DNA from 2 places in the Cupriavidus alkaliphilus genome. Region 1 is predicted to be linked to the other one. Evidence: predicted binding sites of a transcription regulator. Region 1 holds the regulator's gene; the other holds the start of a gene.
The links. Region 1 encodes HrcA, which represses chaperone genes, less so after heat shock. Its sites were predicted from a motif close to TTAGCACTCNNNNNNNNNGAGTGCTAA; they were not measured.

Region 1 (9,706 bases):
TGGCCGACATGCTCGCCGCCACCGGCGTGCTGGCGATCTGCGCGCGCGTGGCGCGGGTGCGCAGCCTGCTGCTGGTGCTGGTGGTATGTGGCATCGCGGTGCAGCTGGCGCTGCTGCGCGTGCCGGCGATTGCCTGGTACGGCGGGCTCTCGGGCGCGCTGCACGGGCTGGCGCTGTGGGGTGCGCTGGGGCTGCTGCGCGCGCCGGGACTGGCGCGCATCACCGGCGTGCTGCTGTGCCTGGGCGTGCTGGCCAAGATCTGGGTGGAACAGTCGTGGCTGGCGCCGGTGGTGTTCGATCCGGCGTGGGGCTTCGGCGTGGTGCGCGTGGCGCATGCGGCCGGCGCGGTGGCCGGCCTGCTGTGCTGGGTCTTGCAGGAGTGGTGGCTGGCGCGGCGGCCGGCGCGCGATAACGGCGCCGCCGCCTGAGTGCCACCGCTGCCGCTAGCCGCGGCGGCGCAGCGCGAAGCCGCTCAGTCCCGCCAGGGCGAGCAGCAGCCCGCTCCACAGCGGCACCGCGCCGCCGCCACCGCCGCCATCCGCGGCCGGTGCCGGCACGGCCTGCGCCGGCGGCATGCCCAGCGCGGCCAGCAGCGCGCCGTCGGCATCGAGCAGGCCCGCGCCGCACACACCCGGATTGGTGGTGCAGAAGGTGCCGGAGGGATGCGGGCGCGCCGAGCTCTTCAGCGCCGCGGTGACCTGCGCCGGCGTCAGCGAGCCGTTGAGCGTGAACATCATCGACACCACGCCCGAGACCATCGGCGCGGCGAAACTGGTGCCCGCCGAAGACGCCACCACGTAATTGCCCAGCGCCGTCTTGCCGTCGTTGCTGAGCGTGCGGATCACCGAAGGCGTGACCGTGCAGCGGCCGTCGACCACCTGCGAGTTGCCGCAGCCCCCGCCCGGCGCGCTGATCGCCACCTGCGGGCCGACGTTGGCATAGCTGGCGTTCTCGCCGCCGTTGGCGTGCGCGGTGACCGCGATCACGCCGCTGCAGTCGGCCGGCGCCTCGACCGCGCCGCGGTTGTTGCCGGCCGCGGCCACCACCACCACGCCGCGCGCATTCAGGTCGTTGACGGCCTGCTGTTCGATGCCGCTGCAGGTGCCGCCGCCCAGGCTGATATTGACCACGCGCGCCGGGTTAGGGTTGTCCGGCACGTTCGGCACCGGCAGGCCGCCGGCCCAGCGCATGCCGTCGACGGTGTCGGACAGCAGCGCGCCGCAGCGTCCCGAGACCCGCACCGGCAGGATGCGCGCATTCCAGTCGACGCCCGCGATATCGCGCGAGTTATTGGTCAGCGCCCCCAGCACGCCGGCCACGCGCGTGCCATGCCAGCTGTTGTTGGTCGGCTCGGGCGTGGGCGTGCTGCTGCCCGGGCAGGTGAAGCCGGCCGGCAGGTTGTCGCCGGCATCGGTCGGATCGCCGTCGCGGCCGTCGCCGTCATTGGAGACCGTGGTGGTGCTGATGAAGTCGAAGCCGGACAGCAGCCGGCCCTGCAGATCGGGATGGGGCAGGATGCCGGTGTCCACCACCGCCACCACCATGCCGCTGCTGCCGCCGGTGCGGTCCCACGCGCGCGGCAGGTTGACACCACCCACGGCGGTGCCGGTGCCCTTCAGGTACGGCTGGTTGACCTGGAACTCGGGATCGTCGGGCAGGGTGTCGTGCAGCCGCAGCCAGCGGTCGGGCACGGCGTCGGCCACGCGCGGGTCCTGGCGCAGCCGTGCCGCCGCCGCTTCGGGGTCGGCGGCGAAGGCGTCGGGGAGTTGCAGCAACTGCAGGTTGCCGCCCATGGCGCGGCGTGCCGAGACGGCGATGCCGGTGCGTTCGCTCAGCTGCTTGAGGGCTTCGGCGGCAGCCGGCGACTTGACGGCGCCGTTGCCATCGACTGCGGTGGTGCCGTCGCGCCAGCGCACGATGACTTGGCCGGTATAGGCCGGTGCGGACTGCGCGCCGGCTGCGAGTGCCGTGCCGGTCGGGACCGCGCCGCAGGCAGCGGCGGCGGCCATGGCGATGGCCCGCCAGCGGCGGGCCGCGAAGTTGCGGCAGAACACGGACAGCGCGGATTGCGGCATGGATTTCCTCCTCCCTGGGGCGTAGCGCGCGGGCCGGGACCGGCGCGTGGGCATGTTATGTAGCGAATACGATCCAGCCGGGTTGTGCAAGGGCGGTTTTTGGTCTTGTCCCCGTTCGTTAGTGCGGCATTCCGTACAGATTTCCAGCCTTAGCGCGGTGGCATGTCGCGGCTGGTTGGAATATTGCGGCTGGGCTTGAGCAGCCGGTCCGGTTCGGCGGTCTCGATGCGCGGCGTGGCGCGCAGCGTGTCGACGGCCTGGTCGAGGGTGGCCTCCGCCGACGGCGAGATCGCCGTGACCAGCCAGACCCCGCCCGACATCGGCCGCTTGACCACGTAGCGGATCGGGCCCGTGATCTCGGCCAGCAGCTTGCCGGCGTCTTCGGACAGGTCCACCGCGGGCGGCTTGAAGCGGACCATGATGTCGCCAAGCGCACGGTCATCGCTGATGCTGCCAGGCGGCGGTGCCGAGGCCTTGGGCTGGGCCTGGCAGGCGGACAGCGCCAGCAGTGCGGCCGAGGCGGCGGTGGCAATGGCCAGCACCGCGCGCAGCGAGGCGCGCGGGCGGTGGCCGGTGGGCGGCGCTGGGCGGGTCATGGGGAAGCTCCTGTCGATTGATAAATTGGCACGATGCCACGCAAGGCCGCGCAAGGTGGCGCGAGCGTTGGCCTTAGCCTTACTTGGCCTTAGCCGGCGGCGACGCGGCGGCCGCGCTTGCCGTCCTTGCCCGCGCGCGCGGGCTGGCCGGCGCCGCTGTCGGCCATGCCCTGCGCCAGCATCTCCTCGGCATGTTGCAGCGTCGTGGCGGTGACGGTGGCGCCGCCCAGCATGCGCGCGGTCTCGACCACGCGTCCGGCCGGGTCGAGCACGCGGATGCGCGAACGCGTCACCGAAGCATCGGCCTCGGCCGTGGTTTCCTTGCTGACCAGCAGGTGGGTGCCGGCCTGCGCCGCCACTTGCGGCAGGTGGGTCACGCACAGCACCTGGCGCGCGCGGCCGAGTTCCTGCAGGCGCCGGCCCACTACCTCGGCGACCGCGCCGCCGATGCCGGTGTCGACCTCGTCGAAGATCAGCGTGGGCGTGGGCGAGGCTTCGCTGGTGATCACCGAGATCGCCAGGCTGATGCGCGCGAGCTCGCCGCCGGAGGCCACCCGGGCCAGCGGCCGCGCGCTGACGCCGGCGTGGCCCGCCACCAGGAACTCGACTTGCTCGAGGCCGTAGCTCTGGCCTTCGTCGAGGGCATTGAGCGCCGCGACAAAGCTGCCGCCGGCCATCGACAGGCCCTGCATGGCGTCGGTGACCGCGCCGGACAGCGCCTGCGCGGCTTGCTTGCGGGCATGGCTGAGATGCTGCGCCAGCGTCAGGTAGGCGGCCTTGGCGGCGGCCTCGCGCGCCATCACCTTGTTCAGGTCCTGCGCGGCCTGCAGGTCGTCGAGCTGCTGGCGGCGCGCGACCAGCTCATCGGCGAGCTGCTCGGGCGGCAGGCGGTACTTGCGCGCGGTGGCGTGCAGCGCCTGCATGCGCTCTTCCACCACCTGCAGCCGCTCGGGATCGAGCTCGAGCCGGTCGACATAGCGCGTCAGCGAATGCGCGGCTTCCTCGGCCTGCACCTGCGCCGGCTCGAGCGCGGCCAGCACGTCGCGCAGCGCGGGATCGACGTCGGCCAGCTGCTGCAGCCGGTGCACGATGCCGTTGAGCGCCGACAGCACCGAGCCGTCGGCCTCGGACAGCGCGTCGAGCGCGGCGCGGCTGCCGTCGATCAGGCCGGCGGCGTGCGAGAGCCGGTTGTACTCCGACTGGATCTCGTCCCATTCGCCCGGCTGCGGGTTGAGCTTGTCCAGTTCCCCCACCTGCCATTCGAGCCGCTCGCGCTCGAGCTGCATCTCGCGCGACTGGTGCTCGACCGCTTCGCGCTGGCGCACGCAGGCACGCCAGGCACGCCAGGCCTCGGCCACCGCGGCGGCCTGCTGGGTCAGGCCGGCGTGGGCGTCGAACAGCAGCCGCTGCGCATCCGGGCGCAGCAGTTGCTGGTGCGCATGCTGGCCATGGATGTCGACCAGCTGGTCGCCGACTTCGCGCAACTGCGCCAGGGTGGCGGCGGCGCCGTTGATAAAGGCCTTGCTGCGGCCGCCGGCATCGACCGTGCGACGCAGCAGCACGGTCGGCACGCCGCCGTCTTCTTCGCTGTTGAGCTCGCGCTCGGCCAGCCACGCATCGAGCGCGGCATGGGTCGAGAAGATGGCGCTGACGCTGGCGCGCGGCGCGCCTTCGCGCACCACGCCGGCATCGGCGCGCTCGCCCAGCACCAGCGCCAGGGCGTCGATCAGGATCGACTTGCCGGCCCCGGTCTCGCCGGTGAACACGGTAAAGCCGGAGGCGAAGTCCAGGTCGAGGGTGTCGACGATGACGAAATCACGGATGGACAGGCTGCGCAGCATCGTGGCGGGAAAGGTGGTCGGTCCGATGAAGGGTCGGGCTCGGGCTGAGGGGCGACTGGAAAGCGCTCAGAGGCGGTTGTCTTCGGACGGGTATTCGTGCCAGTGCAGCTTCTTGCGCAGCGTGGCGTAATAGTTGTAGCCCACCGGGTGCAGCAGGTTGATGGTCTTCTGCGAGCGCCGCACCACGATGCGGTCGCCCGGCAGCAGCGAGGTCAGCGACTGCATGTCGAAGTTGACGCTGGCGTCGCGCGCGCTGGCCACCTCGATGGTGACCTCGGCGTCGTGCGGCAGCACGATCGGCCGGTTCGACAGCGCGTGCGGAGCGATCGGCACCAGCACCACGCCCGACAGCGTGGGATGCAGGATCGGGCCGCCGGCCGACAGCGCGTAGGCAGTCGAGCCGGTCGCGGTCGACACGATCAGGCCGTCGGAACGCTGGTTGTACATGAAGTGGCCGTCGACCGAAACCGCCAGCTCGACCATGCCGGAGATGCCGGAGCGGTTCACCACCACATCGTTCAGCGCCAGCGCGGAGAAGATGTCCATGTCGTCGCGCACCACGCGCGAGGCCAGCAGCAGGCGGGTCTCGGACTCGTAGCGGCCGTCGAGCATGTCGGGCAGCACGGTGTGCGCGTCTTCCAGCGCAATATCGGTCATGAAGCCGAGACGCCCGTGGTTCACGCCGATCAGGGGCACGTCATAGCCGGCAAGCTGGCGGGCGATGCCCAGCAGCGTGCCGTCGCCGCCCAGCACCACGGCCACGTCGGCCTGCGTGCCGATCTCTTCGGCGGACAGGGCGGGGTAGGCGGTCAGCCCGGTGGCCAGCGCGGTCTCGCGCTCGAACACCACATCCTGGCCGTTGCGCAGGATATAGGAGGCGATTTCTTCCAGCGGCCCGTCGATGCCGGCGGTGGAGTACCTGCCCACCAGGGCGACGGTCTTGAATGGAGTGCGCACGGCGCTGGCTTTGGCTGGGGCGGACATGCCGGGATTAGACCATACCGCCGTGACGGTTGTCAGCAGGCGCCGGCGGCCCATCCGGCCGGTCCGCCAGAAGGTCCAAAACTTGCGTAAAATCGGGGCATCATGGATGAACGTTCCAAAACGCTGCTCAAGACCCTGATCGAGCGCTACATTGCCGAAGGCCAGCCGGTCGGTTCCCGCACCCTGTCCAAGTATTCGGGGCTGGACCTGTCGCCGGCGACGATACGCAATGTGATGTCCGATCTCGAGGAAATGGGCTTTATCGCCAGCCCGCACACGTCGGCCGGCCGGATCCCGACGCCGCGCGGCTACCGGCTGTTCGTCGACTCGATGCTGACCGCCAAGCCGCTCGAGCGCAACGCCGACCTGGCCGAGCTGACCGGGCAGATCCAGGACCAGCTCGGCGGCCAGCAGCTGGCCCCGCAGCGCATGATCACCGCGGCCGCGCGCACGCTGTCGAACCTGTCGCATTTTGCCGGCGTGGTGATGACGCCGCGCCGCGCGCAGGCGTTCCGGCAGATCGAGTTCATGCGGCTGTCGGACAAGCGCATCCTGCTGATCATCGTCAGCCCCGAGGGCGACGTGCAGAACCGCATCATCCAGACCGAGCTCCCCTACACGCCGGCGCAGCTGATCGAGGCCGCCAATTTCTTCAACTCGCACTATGCCGGCATGAGCTTCGACACCGTGCGCAGCCACCTGCGGCTGGAGCTGCAGGACCTGCGCCGCGACATGTCGCAGCTGATGCAGGCCGCGGTCGAGGCCGGCAGCGCCGCCGAGGACGAGGACGACGACCACGTCTACATCAGCGGCGAACGCAAGCTGCTCGAAGTCGACGACCTCGCCTCGAGCATGGACAAGCTGCGGCGCCTGTTCGACGTGTTCGAGCACAAGACCAGCCTGCTGCAGCTGCTGGACGTGTCCAGCCATGCGCAGGGCGTGCAGATCTTCATCGGCGGCGAAAGCCAGCTGGTGCCGATCGAAGACATGGCGGTCATCACCGCGCCGTACGAGGTCGACGGGCAGATCGTCGGCACGCTGGGGGTGATCGGCCCCACGCGCATGGCCTACGAGCGCGTGATCCCGATCGTCGACATTACCGCGCGGTTGCTGTCCAGCGCGCTGAGCCAGAACTAGTGGTCCGGCGTTCCGGTCTGACCGGCGGCTCCATTCCCGCCGCACGGGCCCGGCGCCAGTGCGCCGCGCCCGTCCCATCCCGGCATCGCGCCAACCCGGAAGCGACATGACGTTTTCTCCCGAACCGGCCTACCAGCACGGCCAGGCGCCGCGCACGGCGATCCTGCTGGTCAACCTGGGCACCCCCGATGCCCCCACGCCCAAGGCGGTGGGGCGCTACCTGAAGCAGTTCCTGTCCGACCCGCGCGTGGTGGAGATTCCGCGCGCGGCGTGGCTGCCGCTGCTGTACGGCGTGATCCTGCCGCTGCGCTCGCGCGCGTCGGCTCTCAAGTACGAATCGATCTGGCTGCGCGAGGCCCATATGACGGGCTCGCCGCTGCTGGTCTACAGCGAGCGCCAGGCGCACGCGCTGCAGCGGCTGCTGCACCAGAACGGCCACGACGTGACGGTGGCGTGCGCGATGCGCTACGGCAACCCGTCGATCGCCTCGGTGATGGAAGCGCTGCGCCGCCAGGGCTGCGAGCAGGTGCTGGTGCTGCCGATGTATCCGCAATACTCGGGCACCACCACGGCCACGGCCTTCGACGAGGTGTTCCGCGTGCTGGGCCAGTGGCGCAACCAGCCGGAACTGCGGCTGGTCAAGCATTTCCATGACCATCCCGCGTATATCTCGGCGCTGCAGCAGCAGGTCGGCGCCTACTGGAGCCGGCACGGCATGCCGGATTTCGGCCAGGGCGACAAGCTGATCCTGTCGTTCCACGGCGTGCCGCGGCGCACGCTCGAGCTGGGCGATCCCTATCACTGCGAATGCCTGAAGACCGGCCGCCTGCTGGGCGAGGCGCTGGGCCTGCAGCCGGGGCAGTACCAGGTGACGTTCCAGTCGCGCTTCGGCAAGGCCGAGTGGCTGCAGCCCTATACCGCGCCGACGCTGGCGGAACTGGGCAAGGTCGGTGCCGGGCGCGTGGACGTGTTCTGTCCGGGCTTTCCGGCGGACTGCATCGAAACGCTGGAAGAAATCGCCATGGAAGGCCAGACTGAGTTCAAGGTCGCGGGCGGCAAGGACTTCCATTTCATTCCATGCATGAACGATGCCGCGCCGTGGGTGGCGGCGATGGCGGAGATCGCGCTGCAGCACCTGCAGGGCTGGCCGCTTGCCACGCCGCATGCGCATGATCTGGAGGCGCGGCGCACGCGTGCGCAGGCGCGGGGAGCGGCGGCATGAACGTGGATTTCGACGCGGATGCGCGCCAGCGCATCGACAAATGGCTGTGGTGCGCGCGTTTCTTCAAGACGCGCTCGCTCGCGGCCGAAGCGGTGGAGCGCGGCAAGGTGACGGTGAACGGCCAGCTGTGCAAGAACTCGCGCGAGGTCAAGCCCGGCGACAAGGTTGCGCTGGAAGCACACCAGCAGCGCTGGGAGCTGGAAGTGAAGGGCATCGCCGCGGCGCGCGGGCCGGCGCCGGTGGCGCAGACCCTGTATCAGGAAAGTGCCGAGAGCCAGTCGCGCCGGGCCGCCGACGCCGAGCGCCGGCGCCTGCAGCCCGAGCCCTCCGCGCAGCTTCAGGGGCGCCCGACCAAGCGTGACCGCCGCCGCATCGACGATTTCAACAGCTGAGATGGCAGCGCGGCGGCACCGTTGCCGGTGCCGCCGCGCGATGGATCGCCAGGTGGGGCAGCTTATTCCTGCGCGACGTCCTGGCTGACGAAGGGAACGATGTAGTGCTTGAACACCGCCTTGCCACTGCCATACTCCGTATCGCGCGGGGTGAAGGCGCCGGACACGCAGATAAAGACGGTCATGACCGCCAATGCGGCCACGAGGCACAAAGTCACGACTGGGAGCTTATGCATGGCCAACCTTTCGGAAGCGGCACAAAAATGAACCATCTCCAAGGCCCTCGACATTTTTGTCATTTTTCTTACTAGGAATCTTAGTGAGGGCGCTGGCGCAAAGCAATAAGGCGTCGATTGCATCGGGCCGGGCTTTGTAACCGTGTGTTTCGGCGTCGCGCCGGCGCCACTCTTGAAATGCGGCGAGCTGCCACCACCTGCATCGGGCACACGCCGATTTACCACCCGCGGCCAGCTGACGGCGGGCCGCGACACTGCATTGATACGGATCGACATGGAAGACCAGAAGCAGACGCCATCCAACCAGACTGCGACGCCTGCGGGCGATGAGGTGGCCAGCACCGCCACCGCCAGCCCGGAGACCGGCGCGCCCGACACCGCGGCTACCGCCGTGGACGACGTGGCGGCCCAGCTGGCCGCCCTGGAAGCCAAGGCCAGCGAGCATTACGACCTGTACATGCGCGCCGTGGCCGAAGGCGAGAATATCCGCCGCCGGGCGCAGGAAGATGTCGCCAAGGCGCACAAGTTCGCCATCGAGAACTTTGCCGACAACCTGCTGCCGGTCATGGACAGCCTGCAGGCCGCGCTGGCCGACGGCTCCGGCGATATCGCCAAGCTGCGCGAAGGCGTGGAACTGACCGCGCGCCAGCTGGCCGCCGCCTTCGAGCGCGGCAAGATCGTCGAACTCAACCCGGTAGGCGAGAAGTTCGACCCGCACCGCCACCAGGCCATCTCGATGGTGCCGGCGGAGCAGGAGCCCAACACCGTGGTGACCGTGCTCCAGCGCGGCTACACCATTGCCGACCGCGTGCTGCGCCCGGCGCTGGTCACGGTGGCGGCGCCGAAGTAAGCCGCCGGCCGTGCCGGCCAGACGCCCGGTGCCTGCCGGCCCGGGCGTTCGTCATTGGCAGCGAGCCTCAGCCGGGGCGAACCGCATCAGGAGCGAATCATGAGCACCGAACCGCAAGCCGGCGCGCCGGATCCGTCCGCGGCCCCGCATCTGGACCACCGCGCCTTTGACGCCTTTGCCATGCGCGAGGTCGACGAGGCCACCATCGACGGCGCCATCGCCGCGGCCGGCGACGCGCTGGTGTGCGTGTTCTTCTGGGGCGTCGACTGCTTCAATTGCGAAATGGCGAAGAAGGCGATGCTGGCCAATCCCGGGCCGGTGCGCGCGCTGGATCTGCACTGGCTGCACGCCAACGTCTATGCGCACCCGGAAC
Region 2 (9,706 bases), on a different contig from region 1:
ATCGCCATCTTCGTCATCGGCCTGATCGGCCTGCTGCTGGAACACGCGCTGCTGGCGCTGGCCCGGCGCTTCAGCTACGGCACCCATTGACCGGTACGGGAGAGACGCCATGGACAAGTTCGTCAGCATCGAAAACGTGGGCCAGACCTTCAAGACCCGCAAGGGTCCGTTCGTCGCACTGCGCGACATCCAGCTGCAGATCGCCGAGGGCGAGTTCATCACGCTGATCGGCCACTCCGGCTGCGGCAAGTCCACGCTGCTTAACCTGCTGGCGGGGCTGGCCACCCCCACCACCGGCGCGCTGATCTGCGCCGGGCGCGAAATCGCCGGGCCCGGGCCGGAGCGCGCGGTGGTGTTCCAGAACCATTCGCTGCTGCCGTGGCTGACCTGCTTCGAGAACGTCTACCTGGGCGTGGAGCGCGTGTTCGCTGCCAGCGAGGGCAAGGCGCAGCTCAGGGCGCGCACGCACGACACGCTGGCGCTGGTGGGCCTGAGCCACGCCGAAGGCAAATATCCGCACGAAATCTCCGGCGGCATGAAGCAGCGCGTCGGCATTGCCCGCGCGCTGGCGATGGCGCCCAAGGTGCTGCTGATGGACGAGCCCTTCGGCGCGCTGGATGCGCTCACGCGCGCGCACCTGCAGGACGAGCTGATCAAGATCGTGGCGCGCACGCGCAGCACGGTGGTGATGGTGACGCACGACGTCGACGAGGCCGTGCTGCTGGCCGACCGCATCGTGATGATGACCAATGGCCCGGCCGCCACCATCGGCGAGATCCTCGCGGTGGACCTGCCGCGTCCGCGCGACCGCGTGGCGCTGGCTGAAGACGCGGCCTACCACGGCTGCCGCACCGCGGTGCTGGACTTCCTCTACCGCAAGCAGCGCAATCCGGCGCTGCAGGAAGCGGCCTAGCCCTTAGCCGTGTAGCGGCACGCCAGGCGGCCATGGGCGCGGCCGCCGCGCTCCGCTATCATGAACCCAGAACACACTCCCCCACGCCGCCATGACCACCACCGCCGCCCCATTTCCCGCCGCCCGCTTTATCAAGGAGATCGGCCGCGGCGTCAACGGCGCGCGCGCGCTGCCGCGCGAGGACGCGCAGGCCCTGTTCGACGCCATGCTGGCAGGCCGCGTGTCCGATTTGGAACTGGGCGCCATCCTGATGGCCTATCGCATCAAGGGCGAGGCGCCGCACGAGCTGGCCGGCATGCTGGAGGCCGCCCATGCGCACTGCCAGCCGCTGCCGGCGCCGCCGGACCGGCAGGTGGTGGTGATTCCCAGCTACAACGGCGCGCGCAAGCAGCCCAACCTGGTGCCGCTGCTGGCGCTGCTGCTGGCCCGCGAAGGCATCCCCGTCCTGGTGCACGGCACGCGCGAGTTCGAGGGCCGCGTGACCAGCATGGCGCTGTTCGAGGCGCTGGGCGTGCCCCTGTGCGCGAGCACCGGCGAAGCGTCGGCAAAGCTGCGGGATGGCGATGCCAATGGCCCGCTGGCGGTGCTGCCGGTGGACGTGCTGTCGCCCGGGCTGTCGCGGCTGCTGGAGCGGCGCACCGTGATCGGCCTGCGCAACTCGTCGCATACGGTGGCCAAGATGCTGCAACCCGTGGGCGAGCACACGCCCGCCGAAGGCCTGCGGCTGTACAGCTACACGCACCCCGAATACCGCGAGACCCTGACCGACTACTTCTCCCACGAACCCGCCAACGTGCTGCTGGCGCGCGGCACCGAGGGCGAGGTGGTGGCCGATGCCCGGCGCACCGGCCGCATCGACTGGCTGCATGAAGGCCACCAGCAGACGCTGGTGGGCCAGGCCGGGGGCTCGATCGGCGACGTGCCGGAGCTGCCGCCGGGCAGCGATGCCGGCCTGACCGTGGCCTGGATCCGGCGCGTGCTCGATGGCGCGGTGCCGGTGCCGGCGCCCATCACCATCCAGATCGAGGCCATCCGCGAATGCCTGCGCCAGGGCACGCGCGTGACCTGGGCCAGCCCGGTCTGAGCCGGCCCGGCGACAACCGTCAGGGCTTGCGCGGGGGCAGCGGAATGCGCTCGGTCTCGCCCGGCACGTGCGGGAACTGGTCGTCTTCCCAGCGCTGGGCCGCGGCCTCGATCGCCACCTTGCTGCTGGCAACGAAGTTCCAGTAGATAAAGCGGTGCCCGTCGGTCGGGTCGCCGCCCAGCAGCATCACCCGCGACGGCGCCGTGGCCGTCAGCGTCGCCGGCTGGCCCGGCGTCAGCACCACCATGTGCTCGGCCGGCAGCGGCTCCCCGTCAAGCGCCACCGCGCCGTCGACCGGGTAGATGCCGCGCTCGGCGTGTTCGGCGGGAATCTCCACGCTGGCGCCCGCATCCAGCTCGATCGCCACGTACAGGGTGCGGCTGAAGACCTTGACCGGCGAGGTCTGGCCGAACGCATCGCCGGCAATCACCACCATGCGCAGGCCGGGCCGCTCGATGCGCGGCAGGGTCGCGGCGGGATGGTGGAAGAACGACGGCTCGGCGCCCTCATGCTGCTGCGGCAGCGCGACCCAGGTCTGGATGCCATGCAGGCGCGCGCCCTCTGGCCGGACATGCTCCGGCGAACGCTCCGAGTGCACGATGCCGTGGCCGGCGGTCATCCAGTTGACGTCGCCGGGGCGGATCGCCTGGTCGCTGCCCAGGCTGTCGCGATGGATGATCTCGCCCTCGAACAGGTAGGTGACCGTGGCCAGGCCGATATGAGGATGCGGACGCACATCGGCGCCCTGGCCCGGCGGCAGCTGCACCGGTCCCATATGGTCGAAGAAGATAAATGGCCCGACGGTCTGGGTTGCCGCGGCCGGCAGCAGCCGGCGCACGGTGAAATCGCCCAGGTCGCGCACATGCGGCTTGAGCAAGTGTTCGATAGCAGACATAACTCCTCCGATCCGATAAGAGAGGCTCGCAAGCATGCCAGTGCGCAGCCTGCCGGTCGAGTGTAGCCGGTGGTGGAACAGTGCATTGCAGCGCCCGGCAGAACCCCGTTGCCACCCCAGGCTCTAACTACCAGTGCGCGATGGCAGCGGTATCGTTGCCGTCTCTTTACGATCTACCTGGCTATCCGAACAGGCGGAGCGATACCCGGGAACTATCGGAGTCATCGGAACTCCAATTAGCACTCACCCGGCCAGAGTGCTAAGATGTGTTGCAGTGCCGCCGATCCCCCAAGGGGCCGCGGCGCACCGGCAACCAAACCGCCGGACGCGAAAGGAGCCATTGAGTGAACGCAGTCTTGTCTGCCGACCAAACCCTGACGAATAACCGTCTGCCGACGGTGCCCCGGAACACGGGCAGCTTTGCGCTGACCTTTCCGGCGACCGTGGGCAACCTCGACAGCTATATCCAGGCTGTGCACCGCATCCCGCTGCTGACCGCGGAGGAAGAGCAACGCCTGGCGCGCGAGCTGCGCGACCACGATTCCGTCGACGCGGCGCGCCGCCTGGTGATGTCGCACCTGCGGCTGGTGGTGTCGATCGCCCGCCAGTACCTGGGCTACGGGCTGCCCCACGCGGACCTGATCCAGGAAGGCAATATTGGCCTGATGAAGGCGGTGAAGCGTTTCGATCCGGATCAGGGCGTGCGCCTGGTGTCGTACGCGATGCACTGGATCAAGGCGGAAATCCATGAATACGTGCTGAAGAACTGGCGCATGGTCAAGGTGGCCACCACCAAGGCCCAGCGCAAGCTGTTCTTCAACCTGCGCAGCCACAAGCAGGGCGGCCACACGTTCACGCCGGAGCAGGTCGAGGCCGTGGCGCGCGAGCTGAACGTCAAGCCCGAAGAAGTGATGGAGATGGAAACCCGCTTGTCGGGCGGCGACCTGGCGCTCGAAGGGCAGGTCGACGACGGTGAAGAGGAATTCGCCCCCATCGCCTACCTGGCTGACAACCACAACGAGCCGACCCGCGTGATGGAAGCCAAGCGCCACGACCGCATGCAGGTCGAGGGGCTGGAAGAAGCACTGGGCAAGCTCGACGAACGCAGCCGCCGCATCATCGAGGCGCGCTGGCTCAACGTCGAGGACGACGGCTCGGGCGGCGCCACGCTGCATGAGCTGGCCGACGAGTTCGGCGTGTCGGCCGAGCGCATCCGCCAGATCGAGGCGGCGGCGATGAAGAAGATGAAGGGCGCGCTGCAGGCATTCGCCTGATCCTCACCTCAGCCATGCAAAAGGCCGGTCCATGGACCGGCCTTTTTTGTTGCCCGCGAAGCGCGGGTGCGACGTTATGCCGCACCCTTTCGCCCCGGCTGCGTCAGGACAACAGCTGTTTCAGGTCGTGCGCGATGGGCTCCGGACCCTGGCCGTGGCGGATGAACAGCCGCAGCTTGCCCTGCGGATCGAACACATAGCTGCCGGCCGAGTGATCCACGGTGTAGTTGTTGGGTGAGCTGCCCGGCACCTTGGCGTAGAACACCTTGAAGTCCTTGGCCAGCTTCTGCAGCGCGGCCTCGTCGGCGGGGCGCAGCCCGACGAAGCGCGGATCGAAGGCGGGCACGTACTGCGCCAGCAGCGCCTGTGTATCACGTTCCGGATCGACCGTGACGAACAGCACCTGCACGCGGTCCCCATCCGGCCCCAGCTGCTCCACGACCGCCTTCAGTTCGGCCATGGTGGTGGGGCAGACATCCGGGCAGTGGGTGTAGCCGAAGAACATCACCACCGCCTTGCCTTTGTAGTCGGCCAGGGTGCGCACCTTGCCGGTGTGGTCGGTCAGCGAGAAGTCCTTGCCGAAGTCGGCGGCACCGGTGATATCGACATTGCGGAACGACGCCTTCTGCTGCCCGCAGGCGGCGACGGCCAGGGCCAGCGCGGCCAGCAGGGAAAAGCGGCGGAAGGCGGCGAACAGGCCGGAAGCGGAGCGGAGGCGTGGCATGCGGGGGACGGGTCAGGAATGGGAAGGAAACAGCATGCAGTATCGCCGATCATGCTGCCGCGCTCGCGCCGGCGCGGCAAGATGCCGCAGCCGGGGCGCACGCCGGCGCAGGTCAGACCTGCGGCACGAACTTGAAGTAGTGGTCGATCAGCAGCGCGGCAAACAGCAGCGACAGGTACAGGATCGAGAAGCGGAAGGTGCGCTGCGCCAGTTCGTCCGAATAGTTGCGGTACAGCTTCCAGGCATAGGCCAGGAAGCCCGCGCCCAGCGCCAGCGCGGCCGCCAGGTAGATGTAGCCGCTCATGCCGTAGACGAAGGGCAGCAGCGTCGCCGCGATCATCACCAGCGTGTACAGCAGGATATGCAGCAGCGTGTAGCGCTCGCCGTGCGTGACCGGCAGCATCGGCAGGCCGGACTTGGCGTAGTCGGCGCGGCGGTACAGCGCCAGCGCCCAGAAGTGCGGCGGGGTCCAGGTGAAGATGATCAGCACCAGGAACCAGGCCTCGGCCGGCACTTCGCCCGCGACCGCGGCCCAGCCCAGCGCCGGCGGCATCGCGCCGGACAGGCCGCCGATGACGATATTCTGCGGCGTGGCCGGCTTGAGCAGGATGGTGTAGACCACCGCATAGCCCAGGAACGTGGCAAAGGTCAGCCACATGGTCAGGTCGTTGGCGTAGACGTGCAGCAGCCACATGCCCGCGCCGCCCAGGATGGCGGAGAACACCAGCGTCTGCCGCGTGGTGATCTCGCCGGTGGCGGACGGGCGCCAGGCGGTCCGGCGCATCAGCGCATCGATCTTCTGCTCGACCAGGCAATTGATGGCGAAGGCCGCGCCGGCCAGCAGCCAGATGCCGGCGGCGCCGCCGATCAGCACTGACCACGGCACCATGCCGGGCGTAGCGAGGAACATGCCGATGATGGCGCAGAACACGGCCAGCTGCGTCACGCGCGGCTTGGTCAGTGCGGCATATTGCCGGGCCAGGTGCCGCATGCGGCTCAACTTGCCCAGGGAATGGGGATGGGTAGCGGTAACCACGGAAGGGGTCTTGTCTTTCATGTGGCGCGGGCGGCAGTCGGCACGGCAGCGGGGGCGCCGGCGGCCCGGGTCGTCAGCCCGATATTGTAGTGGAGACGGACCAGCAGCAGCAGCAGCACCGCGGCGCCGCCGTTATGCGCGACCGCCGCCACCAGCGGCCAGTCGAACACGATATTCGACAGCCCGGTGGCCAGTTGCAGCACCAGCGTCGCCAGCAGCCAGCCGGCGGCGCGGCTGAGCCCTTCGAGCCTGCGCGCGCGCAGGCCGAACCATGCCAGGTAGCCCAGCACGATCACGGCAAAGCCGCGATGGACCCAGTGGATCGCCACCAGCGCCGCGTGCGGGATGTAGTCGCCGTCCGCGGTCATGCCCAGCTGGCGCCACAGCGTGAAGCCATGGCGGAAGTCCATCTCGGGCACCAGCTGGCCGTTGCACAGCGGGAAATCGGTACAGGCCAGCACCGCGTAGTTGGTGCTGACCCAGCCGCCCAGGAAGATCTGAATCACCAGCAGCAGCAGGCCGATGCGCACCGGCCAGCGCAGCCGCGCCGCCTGCGGCGCGACCGGGTGCGGCGGGTCGTTGCGCGAGCCCAGCTGGATCAGCACCGCCAGCAGCGCCATGCCCAGCATCAGGTGCGTGACGACGATGATCGGCTGCAGCTTCAGGGTCACGGTGAAGGCGCCGAAGGCGCCCTGCACGCACACCAGCAGCAGCACGCCCGTGGCAAACCACGGCGACTGCTTCAGTTCGCGCCGCTTGACCCACGCCAGCACCATCAGCGTGATGATCAGCACGCCGACGGCCATGGCGAAGTAGCGGTGGATCATCTCGATCCACGCCTTGGCCAGCGTCACCGGCCCGCTCGGCATCGCGGTCTCGGCCGCGCGGATCGGCTCCAGCGCCGCATGCGGGTTGGAGTGCCCGTAGCAGCCGGGCCAGTCCGGGCAGCCCAGCCCGGAGTCGGTCAGCCGCGTGAAGCTGCCGAACATGATCAGGTCCAGCGTCAGGAACGCCGTGATCCAGGCAAGCTTGCGGTACTTGTTGCGGTCGCCCTTCACCATCACGTAGGACAGCGGGAACAGCGCGATCAGGATGCCGATGATGGCCAGTTGCAGCAGCATGCCGTCCCCTCAACCGATGCGCGAGACCTTGAGCAGCTTCTTCAGGTCGCCGCTCATCTTCTTGGGGTCGGGGTCCTGCGGGAAGCGCATCATCAGGTTGCCCAGCGGATCGACCAGGAACAAGGTGTCCTCGGCGCGCTTGCCCGGCTCGGCCGGCAGCCACTGCTGCGCGGCCTGGCGGTCGATGCGCAGGAAACGCACGCCCGCGTAGGGCTCGTTGTAGGCGGCGGCCAGGCGCTCGTCGATCTTGCCGTCGTCGGTGACCAGCCACACCGGCACGATGCGCAGGCGGTCCTGGCCCTGCCCGGCGCGGATCTGGCGGATGGTGAACAGCTTCTTCGCGCAGGCCTCGTCACAGGCCGACGGATCGGCGCTGACCAGCAGCCACTTGCCGCGGAACTGCTCCAGCGGTACCGCCTGGCCCTGCTCGTCGGTGACGCGCACGGGCGGCATCGGCCGCTGCGGGTCGACCAGCGCGCCATAGTTGGTGGCGCCGCCGCGCGGCTTGATCACGTAGTAGGTGAAGTAGGAGGCAATCACCGGCGACGCGCACACCAGCAGCAGCATCAGCATCTGCAGGCGGCCACGGCGCGTGCGCGCGTCGATGCGGGGGTCGCGCGGCGAAGCCGCGGCGGCCGGAGCGGAGTCTTGCTGTGCCATGGAGTACGTCTGTCCTTTGTCTTCGGCAAGCCCATGCACCGGTATGCGGCACATGGGCGGTCAATTCATTCGATCAGGGTGCGGCCAGCCGGCGCGCGCGGCGCCAGCCCAGCACGACCACCAGCACCACCGTCAGCGCGGCCAGCCCGAACCACTGGAAGGCATAGCCATAGTGGCGCTCGGCGCCGACGTCGGCAGGCGGCCAGTCTCGCGCCAGGCCGTCACCGCTATCGTTGCGCTGCTCGATCACCAGCGGGTGCAGGGCCAGGCCGGTTTCGGCGGCATACGGCGCGATCTCGAGGTTCTGGCGGATCCTGCTGCCGGCGGCCTCCTGGCCCAGGCTATAGACCCGCGGCACGCCGGCCAGTGCCGTGCCGGTGATGGTCACCTCGCCCTCGGGCGTCGGAAACGGCGCGATCCGGGTGCGGTCCTGGGCATCGCGCGGCAGCCAGCCGCGCAGCACCAGCACGGCTCGCATGGCGCCGGCCTCGCCCGCCGCCGCGCCGATCAGCAGCGGCGTCACCACCAGGAAGCCCGCGCGGCTGTCGCCGCTGCGACCGCCGGTGCCGTGGGGGCGATTATCCAGCAATACGGTGCGCGATGCGTCGAAGCGCCCGGTCACGCGCACCGCCCGGTCGGTCACAACTTGTGACAGCGGCGCCGTGCCCAGCACCACCGGCGGCTGGGTTGCCAGCGCCTGCAGCCGTGCGGCGCGCGCTTCCTTCTCGTGCGCGCGATCGAGCTGCCAGTTGCCCAGCGCACAGGTCACCGCGATCACGACCAGCGCGGCGGCCAGCGGCAACGGGCTGGCGAAGCGGCGCCAGCTCATCGTCCCTGCGGCACTGCTGTGAAGCGCGCCCCGGTGCGATAATGGGCCTGTGCGCCGCACGTCGCGCCGCCCCTGCCCCCAACCCGCCCCGCCATGCGCTTTGTCATCATCATTGCCTTCATCCTGATCATCGCCAGCCTGGCCTCGGCCTTGTTCTTCATGATGCGTGACCGTGGCAAGACGCCCAACATGATGCGCTCGCTGATGCTGCGCGTGGGCTTCTCGGTGGCGCTGTTCCTGTTCATCCTGTTCTCGAGCTGGATGGGCTGGATCCACAGCACGGGCATCCGCATGGCGCCCTGAACCGGCGCACCGCGACGGCCCCGTGCGGGGCCCGCAAAAGACAAACGCCGCAGGCTGGCCTGGCCCCTGCGGCGTTTCTCTTTTGCGTTGGCGCCGGCGGACCCGGTCAGTCCGGGGGCCGCCGGCCGGTACGGCAACCGGTTACAGCCAGTACACCACGATGTAGAGGAACAGCCACACCACGTCAACGAAGTGCCAGTACCAGGCCGCGCCTTCGAAGGCGAAGTGGTGCTCCGGGGTGAAGTGGCCCTTCAGCACGCGGATCAGCACCACTGCCAGCATGATCGCGCCCATGGTCACGTGGAAGCCGTGGAAGCCGGTCAGCAGGAAGAAGGTCGAGCCGTAGATGCCCGAGCTGAGCTTCAGGTTCAGGTCCGAGTAGGCGTGCATGTACTCGTACACCTGGAAGCCCATGAAGATCGCGCCCAGCAGGATGGTCAGCGACAGGCCCTGGATCAGCTGGCTGCGCTTGCCGGCCAGCAGCGCGTGGTGCGCCCAGGTCAGCGTCACGCCCGACATCAGCAGCAAGGCAGTGTTGATGGTCGGGATCGGCCACGGGCCCATGGTCTGGAAGGTTTCCACCACGCCGGCCGGGCCGGTGTTGGGCCATACCGCGGCGAAGTCGGGCCACAGGATCTTGTTGTTCAGGTCGCCCAGCCACGGCATGGCGATGGCGCGGGCATAGAACAGCGCGCCGAAGAACGCGGCGAAGAACATCACCTCGGAGAAGATGAACCAGCCCATCGACCAGCGGAACGACAGGTCGATGTTCTTGCCGTACATGCCGCCTTCGGACTCGCTGATGGCGTCGCCAAACCAGCTCTTGAGCACGAACAGGAACCACAGCAGGCCGAAGCCGCAAACGTA

Region 2: the regulator HrcA is predicted to act here: its motif matches at 3,129-3,155, upstream of rpoH (RNA polymerase sigma factor RpoH).

The regions. Positions count from the first base shown of each region.
Region 1 covers NZ_JACHWE010000003.1:139,701-149,406, forward strand. Annotated here, with positions in the region: gene rrtA (rhombosortase) at 1-428, shown strand, start outside; gene FHX60_RS12080 (rhombosortase-dependent MprA family serine protease) at 444-2,075, opposite strand; gene FHX60_RS12085 (hypothetical protein) at 2,225-2,671, opposite strand; gene recN (DNA repair protein RecN) at 2,761-4,512, opposite strand; gene FHX60_RS12095 (NAD kinase) at 4,579-5,496, opposite strand; gene hrcA (heat-inducible transcriptional repressor HrcA) at 5,599-6,633, shown strand; gene hemH (ferrochelatase) at 6,740-7,855, shown strand; gene FHX60_RS12110 (Hsp15 family ribosome-associated heat shock protein) at 7,852-8,247, shown strand; gene FHX60_RS27705 (hypothetical protein) at 8,310-8,432, opposite strand; gene grpE (nucleotide exchange factor GrpE) at 8,758-9,333, shown strand; gene FHX60_RS12120 (thioredoxin family protein) at 9,433-9,706, shown strand, end outside.
Region 2 covers NZ_JACHWE010000004.1:15,258-24,963, reverse strand. Annotated here, with positions in the region: gene ntrB (nitrate ABC transporter permease) at 1-90, shown strand, start outside; gene FHX60_RS14990 (ABC transporter ATP-binding protein) at 110-913, shown strand; gene ybiB (DNA-binding protein YbiB) at 1,005-1,997, shown strand; gene FHX60_RS14980 (pirin family protein) at 2,017-2,892, opposite strand; gene rpoH (RNA polymerase sigma factor RpoH) at 3,237-4,166, shown strand; gene FHX60_RS14970 (SCO family protein) at 4,270-4,890, opposite strand; gene cyoE (heme o synthase) at 5,003-5,947, opposite strand; gene FHX60_RS14960 (COX15/CtaA family protein) at 5,944-7,047, opposite strand; gene FHX60_RS14955 (SCO family protein) at 7,057-7,707, opposite strand; gene FHX60_RS14950 (SURF1 family protein) at 7,781-8,536, opposite strand; gene FHX60_RS14945 (twin transmembrane helix small protein) at 8,630-8,839, shown strand; gene FHX60_RS14940 (cytochrome c oxidase subunit 3) at 8,981-9,706, opposite strand, start outside.